DNA from 4 places in the Paenibacillus xinjiangensis genome. Region 2 is predicted to be linked to each of the others. Evidence: riboswitches for the same ligand, from Rfam matches in the RefSeq annotation. Region 2 holds a riboswitch; each other region holds the start of a gene.
The links. A riboswitch is a leader RNA that binds a small molecule or an ion and turns the genes downstream of it on or off. The one in region 2 is predicted to bind cyclic di-AMP.
Positions count from the first base shown of each region.

Region 1: linked by a shared signal. The riboswitch ahead of AC6ESP_RS00210 (hypothetical protein) and the one ahead of AC6ESP_RS22275 (C40 family peptidase) in region 2 are both predicted to bind cyclic di-AMP.
Region 3: linked by a shared signal. The riboswitch ahead of AC6ESP_RS03615 (TrkH family potassium uptake protein) and the one ahead of AC6ESP_RS22275 (C40 family peptidase) in region 2 are both predicted to bind cyclic di-AMP.
Region 4: linked by a shared signal. The riboswitch ahead of AC6ESP_RS24525 (resuscitation-promoting factor) and the one ahead of AC6ESP_RS22275 (C40 family peptidase) in region 2 are both predicted to bind cyclic di-AMP.

Region 1 covers NZ_JCAALS010000001.1:47,977-50,175, reverse strand. The annotation lists gene AC6ESP_RS00215 (hypothetical protein) at 110-247, opposite strand; cyclic di-AMP (ydaO/yuaA leader) riboswitch at 236-395, opposite strand; cyclic di-AMP (ydaO/yuaA leader) riboswitch at 484-696, opposite strand; cyclic di-AMP (ydaO/yuaA leader) riboswitch at 1,073-1,249, shown strand; gene AC6ESP_RS00210 (hypothetical protein) at 1,254-1,682, shown strand; gene AC6ESP_RS00205 (alpha-glucosidase/alpha-galactosidase) at 1,751-2,199, opposite strand, start outside.
Region 2 covers NZ_JCAALS010000025.1:60,017-62,215, reverse strand. The annotation lists gene AC6ESP_RS22280 (hypothetical protein) at 1-786, shown strand, start outside; cyclic di-AMP (ydaO/yuaA leader) riboswitch at 1,114-1,272, shown strand; gene AC6ESP_RS22275 (C40 family peptidase) at 1,275-1,745, shown strand; gene AC6ESP_RS22270 (cryptochrome/photolyase family protein) at 1,874-2,199, shown strand, end outside.
Region 3 covers NZ_JCAALS010000002.1:330,666-332,864, reverse strand. The annotation lists gene AC6ESP_RS03615 (TrkH family potassium uptake protein) at 1-1,009, opposite strand, end outside; cyclic di-AMP (ydaO/yuaA leader) riboswitch at 1,101-1,278, opposite strand; gene AC6ESP_RS03610 (CPBP family intramembrane glutamic endopeptidase) at 1,558-2,199, shown strand, end outside.
Region 4 covers NZ_JCAALS010000031.1:10,541-12,739, reverse strand. The annotation lists gene AC6ESP_RS24525 (resuscitation-promoting factor) at 1-1,108, opposite strand, end outside; cyclic di-AMP (ydaO/yuaA leader) riboswitch at 1,353-1,557, opposite strand; gene AC6ESP_RS24520 (TatD family hydrolase) at 1,742-2,199, opposite strand, start outside.

The sequences.
Region 1 (2,199 bases), on a different contig from region 2:
CTCCATAATTTCAATATTTTTGGAGAAAAAGACAACAAAAAAGAAGCCTGGGGAGCAGAGGTGCTTCTCCCGCGGCTTCTTCTGTCATGAGTCTAGCTAATCATCGTTATCACCGTCCTATGACGGCGTGGCGACGTTCAGCGTCCAGCGATATGCCTGACAATAAGACTGTGCTGCATCTTATATCGACGTATTGCTGAACAACCCCATAATCGGATTGGCTCGCGACGAATGTCGCCTCTCTCAATAACGCTTACGAGGTTAGCTGTCGGATTCGGGCGTGAGAGTCGCCCTACGCTTGGCTGCAAGCCAAGCGATTCACCCCATGAGCAAGACATGCTCGCTCGGTTGGTTCCCCCGTTCCCGCATCCAGCGGGACTCAGCGATAAATCTGTTATGCTGCGCGGCAGCAGCAAGTCTTCATGCATAGCCGCGATAAAACCACAGATGTGGCTCCTATTCATCCATTACTAGCTTCATCATTCCTCTCTCCATCTAGGCTTACGAGGTTAGCTGTCGGATTCGGACGGTGAGAGTCGCCCTACTTGGCCGGAAATCCATGGTTCCCCGGTCCAAGATTCACCCCCGCGGCAACCGTCCTCGACTCTCACATCGAATTCGGATCCGCTATGCAGATTGCTCTGCCTGGTTTCCCCGCTCTCCGTCATTCAGACGGAAACTCAGCCCTATTGCTGGAGGCAGCGACAGCGTGTCGCACCTTCCCAATTGGTAACATTTAACGTAACCACGCTTCGAATCATACTCCCATGCCCCAATTGATGTAAAGCGAAGCCGCATCTCGAATACGACGAAAAAAGATGCATGCAGCTTGTTTAACAACGCTTACACTAATAATTATCTCTAGAATACTCTCAATTTCTCTTTATTTCTTCGTTTTACATAAAAAGTGTAAATCCTGAGCATAAGCGAGCATTCTCACGAATATACAGGTTTTATTGGCACAAACACCGATATAATATCCTTTTTGACGAAAAAAAGGCTGAAAACGAGAGATTTAAGGTTTACAAAACTTTTGTATCGGTTTAAGATAGACGGCAAGCCATAATTGGCTATTTAATAATCGCTGAATTCTTGTATGCAAGAAGCGGGGGAACCAACGCGGAGGATAATCCTTATCTGTAGGGAAATCTGACGCAAGGGGTGAATCCAGCACTACCCAAAGTGCTGGTAGGGAAGCTCTCTATCCCGAATCCGACAGCTAACTCCGTAAGCGAACATGAGGAGAGAATAATATGATAACGTCTCACAATGCTGCATCCTTGAGCGATGCTCAGCAGCAGGTTCCCCTGCAAGTAACCCATATTGAGTTATTTATTATTCCTTCTTTGGACATTGATGCAGCTGGCTGCAGAGCTTGCATGCGAGTGACATCGAATCAAGGTGTAGGCTGGGGCGAGCAATTTATCGCCGAGCAAGAACGTCCCTCCGATTGGGGAGCATGGAGCTCCGCCGTGCCTCATTTCATCGGCAGCATCCAGAACACAGCGACCGAAGCTCCAGCTGAGGAGCATACACAGCATAAAAACAAGCATTTGCACCAATTATTCGCCGATGCTATCCATTATTTAAGAAGCTTGCCTACTCAGCATCAGCAAGCCGAGCAGATGAGAGATGAAGTCGTATTGATTAATCGTTCTATTTTTTACTTATCCTTATATTAGAACAGGGCAAAAGCTGGGTAACCGTCACTACTTGTGAACGGCTGCCCAGCTTTTGTCTGTACGGATTATTATTCTGTTACAGCAGCAGGCCGCTGCTTCGCTTTGTCAGATTCCCCGCTATTCCGATTCGCTTCATCGCGATTGCTCTGCATTTCTTCCACTGTCTTCACCTTCAGCCTTGCTGCGCCTTCATAATCTCTTGTCGGCAGCAGAGGACCTGTCGTCAGACGCTCTTTGGCAGCTGCAATGGCTTCTGCATATTGTGGAAGCCACTGCTCCTGAGCTACGAGCATCTCATCGACCATCTGCCATATTTCGTTAGGATTGCACACAGCACCGACAAGCGGGTCCATCATCATCGCCTGGCGAAGCAGCTGATCATCACCATGCACAGCAGCCTCTACAGCAAGGCGCTGAACCGAGATGCTGACATTGCACACCGCTGCTGGGCCGAGCGGCAATTCACCCACATGCGGCATACTGATGCCATTGCGGTCTGCATAGCCTGGTGCCTCAA
Region 2 (2,199 bases):
GGCTGGCATCTTGCAGTCAAGCATTTCTATATCGTGATTCTCTTCTTCTTGTACCAGCTGCTCTGGGGATTCTTCTTATATCGATTCATTGATTCTATCGTTACGCCGCTGCTCAGACGTTTCCCTGAATCCCCTTCAGCTGTCAGGCTCTTCTTCAACGAAGCGCAATTCCAATTGTTGAAGACGGATCTTATTACCCCGTATATCTGGCTGCTGGGGGGGCTGCTCGTTACGCGAATATTGCTCACGCCACTGTTCGATGCCGGCCTATACTATTCCCTTCATCACTCTACTGATGCGGGAGGAACGCAGTTCATCCAAGGCATACGCAAGAAATTCAGGCCGATCGCACTCTTATATTGGTTGAAAACCTTGCTCGTACTCGCCCCTGCCTGGTGGCTCCTGCCCAAAGCCCTGCAGTCGCTGCTGCAGAGCAGCTCCATCACGGAGCTTATACTGGGGCTGCTGCCCGCCGCTGGCGGTTGGCTCTTATGGGGCGTGGTGCTCCACCTGCTGCTCCTCGCTATGCAGCTTGGCACCATCACAGGAGAAGGCATCCTCCCTAAGCTATGGACTGCTATGCGGCATATCCTTCCTTTTGCAGCCATCTCATTGCTCATGTGGGCTATTGGCGCCGGAATCAGTCTATTCGTCACCAGTATCTCGCTAGTATGGGCCGGCCTGCTCGCACTCATCCTTCACCAAGGCTATAACTTGATCCGCAGTATGATGAAGGTATGGACGGTAGCTGCGCAATACGAGTGCCTGCAATCTAAGCAGACCTAATGCCGAATGACGACTAACAAGCCTTGTAGAGGATCCTCTGCAAGGCTGTTTTTTGTCTCTAAACCTGTCACTTTTACACATTATTCTCTCTAAGGAGCGTGAGAGCCGTTCATTCTCGCGAGAATAATCTGCATATTCTACAAATACCTCACATAATAAATGTAAATAGTATCCGTTTCATTAGTCTAAATGACCTATAATTTTCAAATGTTTATACAAAAAATCATAATAAACGTTCCTTTCAGCCAAAAGGTTACATGAGAATTATTAGAATTTGCCAGTTTGGGGAGGAGTTCAAGAAAAAAAACAGAATAGTTATCGAGTACATAACAAAGCTTGCCTAATTCCTTGTACTGGAAACGGGGGAACCACTCTGGGTGAATTGATTTCGACGTCCGAGCCAAGCTCTAATCGGCGCCTGAGAAATCATAGGGATCCTTCAACCGAACCCCACAGCTAACCTCGTAGGCATTGGAAGGAGTTTCACCATTTTGAAAAAGGTTACAGCAATACTATTCGGACTTGTGTTAATGCTAGCTTTTCAAGCAGGCAGCGTTTTTGCAGGCTCCAAAATGGACGGAATCATCGATAATGTAATCGGCACTCCGTACCAAAGCGGTGGCACAACAACGAGAGGCTTCGATTGCTCAGGTTTCACAACCTATGTGTTTGACAAAATGGGCATTGATCTTCCACGTACTTCTGCATCGCAATCCAAAACCGGTGAAGCAGTCGCTAAAGGCGATCTGGTAGCTGGCGATCTTGTGTTCTTCAACACAAGTGGCAAAGGCGTTTCCCATGTCGGCATCTATGTAGGCGACGGTAAGTTTGCACACGCTTCTTCCAGCAAGGGTGTTATTATCAGCAAGCTTAGCGATTCCTATTACGAAACTCGGTACATGAACGCTCGTCGCGTCATGGACCAATCCACATTTGACAAATATGCTGACGAAAAATAAAGCCAGCACCTCACTTCCTCACCGAAGCGAGGAATGACTTTTTCAGCAAAGCCGCAGTTGTTTGTCTCTGTTATGACAAACCACATGCGGCTTTGCTGTTTTCTCACGTCTAAGGGGGAGCGCCTGCCATGTACTTATTTATTCACCGCAAAGATCTACGTTCAAACCATATGCGCGCATTTGATTATATAAAAAAACAGAAAGATGTCGGTATTCATCTTCTGATTATCGATCCGCAGTTAGCCGGAGGCGGTCGATTGCACACCCATAGCGGGCGGAATTTCATCCGCCAGGCTGCTGCGCTGCTGCATGAATATGCAGTGGCGGGCAAAGAGCTTCACGTGCTCTACGGCGATCCAGCCGAAATTACGGAAGCTCTGCTGCAATGCCATCCGATTGATGAGGTTATTGTTCAAGCGGACTACACGCCCTACGCTCGACAGCGCGATGAGCA
Region 3 (2,199 bases), on a different contig from region 2:
AGACGATATCTTCTCTGCCTCGAACCATGGCGATAACTGCACCGATCAGCGTCGTGAACGTCGTCGTCTTAATTCCTCCCCCGGTTGAACCAGGTGATGCGCCGATGAACATGAGGATAATGGTGAAGAATACTGTAGCTTGGCGAAGCGCTGTGTAATCAAGCGTATTGGCTCCAGCCGTTCTCGGAGTGACAGACTGGAATATGGAAGCTATAATCTTGCCATCCCAGCTCAGCGCTCCTAACGTCTTGCTGTTAGAGAACTCGAATATGAAAATGACGATTGCACCTACGGCAATAAGTGCTCCTGTCATGGACAGAACGACTTTACTATGCAGCGACAGTTTTCTCTTGCTGCGATACTCGAGTAAATCGGACAGAACGATGAAGCCTAGTCCACCCAAAATAATAAGCAGTATACCGGTTAAATTGACAATTGGATCATCTACATACAGCGTTAGGCTGCGATAATCACCAAAGATGTCGAAGCCTGCATTGTTGAATAGCGAGATCGAATGGAAAATTCCGAAATAAATCGCTTTGCCTAGCGGCATATCTACTGCGAAGCGAGAAGCGAACAGCAGCGCGCCGATCAGTTCTATAGATAAAGAATAAAAGATAACCTTACGGATTAATCTAACGATACCTTCCATGCTGGACTGATTCATCGCTTCTTGGAGGATAAGACGCTCCTTGAGCGAGATTTTTTTGCGCAGCACGAGAGCGAACAGCGTGCCCATCGTCATGAAGCCGACACCGCCGACTTGAATTAAAGCCATAATGATCATTTGCCCTGCTTTTGAGAAATAAGTGCCTGTATCCACCACAACAAGCCCAGTTACACAAGTTGCTGAAGTAGCTGTGAACAAAGCATCTACGAAGCGGAGCCGCGATCCATCGGCTGATGCGAATGGCATCGACAGCAGCGTGGCACCGAGCAGAATAATGACCGCGAAGCCCAGTACGAGAATACGCGGGGGAGACCATTTTAGAACATTTAAGTGTTTCATCAATATAAGTCCCTGCTCTCCTCTAATAACTGGTGTCAATCGAATTTTGGGCATAGAAAAAAGCACTGGAAACCCAATGCCTTATGCGATGAGTCCTGTTCCACAAAGCCTACGAGGTTAGCTGACGGATTCGGGCCTGGACAGGCAGCCCTATTCAAGAAGCTTACGGATCACATCCCGTGCTCTTCCTGAAATTCACCCCACTGCTGGCATTTCTGTCAGCATTATGGTTCCCCCGTTTTCATACGGAAATTCGGCTTTTTTATTCAATTAACAATGACGATTATGATTATAAGCTAAATCATCTGGAATACAAAACGAGTATACCGCATAAATAAGCCTATATTGGCTCAAAAATGGTCAACCTTATGCAACAGTGCGCCCAACGCTTCTCGCACATCGTTATTTCTCGTTTTTATGAAAACAATCGTTGGTTTTCATAATACTGGATGTTGTAAATCAGACGCTTGGATTGGATAATACAGGGTTTTGTATGGTATGGTTACATGGCAGCGTAAGAAATCTACAATTCAAAATTGAGGTGAAATATGGTCGATTCAATTGCCCGCCACGACTGGAAACGCTTCCTATGGGCCGCAATAGCAGGTGCGCTTATTTTTGTATTCACACAGGTCGGTCCGATCTTCCAGCAGTCCGCTTCGATTGACAGTACAATGAAAGTCATCGATAAAAGCGCAGCCGAAGGACAAGCCCTCCAGTTCACGAAGCAGCAGCTTGGAATGGATACGAAATCTGCCTACACTGTCTATCAGACCGACAGCTTAGCAACAGGCTATCTGTCCAAAGAGAAATTGCTCGAATCCTATGAGAAGCAATACGGCAAGCAATTCCCTAACGATACGTATCAGGTTCAAGTCGATGCTGTAGACGGCAGTACCGCTTTCGTCTATGTACATATGACTAATGGGAATGTGGTAGCGTGGCATCTTATGAACAGCAATGATGAGCCGGTTCAGGAGGAGCAGCTCTTTCAGGCCGCAGAACAGCTGGCTGTCACCAAAGGCTTCCGAATCAGCGAGCTGAAGGAGCGTTGGGTGAACGATGATGGAGAGCTCGTTATTCATCCCACTGGCTATACCCTTGCGGACGCCGCACTCGAGCTTACGATAAGTGCAGAGCTAGTCGACGGCAAACCTGTTGTTACACAATACAAGCCTGAATTCAAGGCA
Region 4 (2,199 bases), on a different contig from region 2:
TATACCCTTTTTTCCTGCCGAACTTCGTTGCAATTTTGTTGCTGTCGAAGTAGACGTCAATCTTATTGCCTTTGATCGCGCTGCCTGTATCCTCCGCTCGGCGGAATCCAATACCTTCGATATAGACCCACCAGCCGATAGGAATAACCTTCGGATCAACAGCTATCGTGCGCCCCTCCTGCACTTTAGCACCGGATGCGGTAATACCGTACTGAGGATGGTCTTCATCCTTGCCGGTAGATTGCACACCAGCTGTATAGGCAGTTAGAGTAACGTTCTTAATCACTTTTTTGGCTTTGAACGTAACGCCGCTTTTCGTGTAGGTTGCTACACTCGGACTACTGCTTGAGAGTACCTGCACGAGCTGTTCAGGCTTCTTCGTTCCGACGGCAACCACTTGATTAACAGCCTTTGTCTCCACAACCTTATTTACAATTTTCTCAGAGACGAGTACACCGTTCTCGTACCGCTCCTCGATTTGCTCAACAACGAGACCTTCCTTACCGGTCTGCACCAGCTTCTCCTTACCCTCTTCCAGGGTAGGATCTTGCTGCTTCACGATAGAGAACGGCGTCGTACGCTCATTCTCAGACACCTTCTTGTCAACGCGAGTGACGGTTACCTTCAAGTCCTCAGCGACTAGTGTGCTAAGCGATGGCGATACCTTATCTTGATCACGTACAGGAATATTTAATTCCTCAATCGCCGCTTGCACGGTCTTCTCCGTCGTGTACACCGTTGATGTCTTGCCATCAGCTGTTACGATAACCGGAACCGCGAAGTTAATCTCCACTCGGTCTCCGTCCTTGATGGATGCATTCAGAGGTGCGGAAACCTCGTCATGTGGTCCAACCGTAATAGCTTGTTCATCCAGTAGGCGTTGCAGGACCCATTGTTTTGTTTTCACAACAGTTTCTTGTCCATTCACTACTACGGATACGCTCTTCTCAGACGATCCGTACAACAACACCAAAAACATGAAAGTCATAGCGATTGAGATAATTGCACTCAGAAAAATCAAACGCAAGTTTTCACGCTTCCATCGCAATGCGAAAGACATGCTGGATGATCGTTTCCCATGGGTCTCCTTAGCTTGGATAATGCCCACTTCATCGGTCCTCCTTCATAGCCCCGCCGCCTAGTGTGACGCATGATTACAACTGACGCGACTATAGTATATTGGCGTGCATAACACGCTCCAGTATTTTCTTACCTCGCAACCTCCTAGATTTACCCTATGTCGACCGTTTCTGCATTATTCGAAAATAAAAAGAAGCCGTCGACAGAGGATCTGTATCGTGGCTTCCCGGATGGTCTAATAGACTTCAGGAATGATGAATGCACGAGGTTGATCGCTCTCTATAACACGCTTGCGAGGTTAGCTGTCGGGTTCGGGTAAGAGAGATACCCTATCCACGGACTCAATGCTCATGGCAATGGCCGCGTAATTCACCCCTATGAAGAATTCAAAACACCCTCCGCGATGCCTTAGGCTTGTCACGAATTAAGTGCCTGGTTCCCCCGCTCTCAGTAATTGAGATTAAGCGTAAACTGGAAATCCAATACAAAAATTTAAAGCTCTGAAATGAATCATACCTTCCACCGCGGTCAGTTGTAAAGATGAGATAAAAGACGATTTTAGCGAAATTATAGGATTAACATGCAAAAAAAAGCCAATTTCAGCGACAAAGTTTAGTTTTATCGCTGTAAAGGTCTTTATTTCTCTCGTTTTGAGCTGTTATTAAACAATACCAAAACATTTTTTACCGTTTTCGCTAGTAATTTTAGCTATTTCATCCTTAGATTTTCCTGTTATTTCAGCTGCGGCCTCTGCCACAAGGGATACATAGGAGGTCTCATTTCTCTTCCCTCTAAATGGATGAGGTGTAAGATATGGGGAATCCGTCTCGATTAATAAACGGTCCAGAGGAACCTTCGCAAGCACCTCTTTTGGCACCTTCGCATTCTTAAAAGTTACGGGTCCTCCGAACGAAATATAGAAGTTCATATCGAGGCATTGTTTCGCTGTTTCCCAGCTGCCGGAATAGCAATGCATAACCCCTCCGACCTCTGCCGCATTTTCCTCTTTCAACAGCCTCAGGATATCTTCATGAGCCTCGCGATTATGAATCACAATCGGCATCTTTAATCGTTTGGCCAGCCTGATCTGCTCCCTGAATACACGCTGTTGAACCTCTT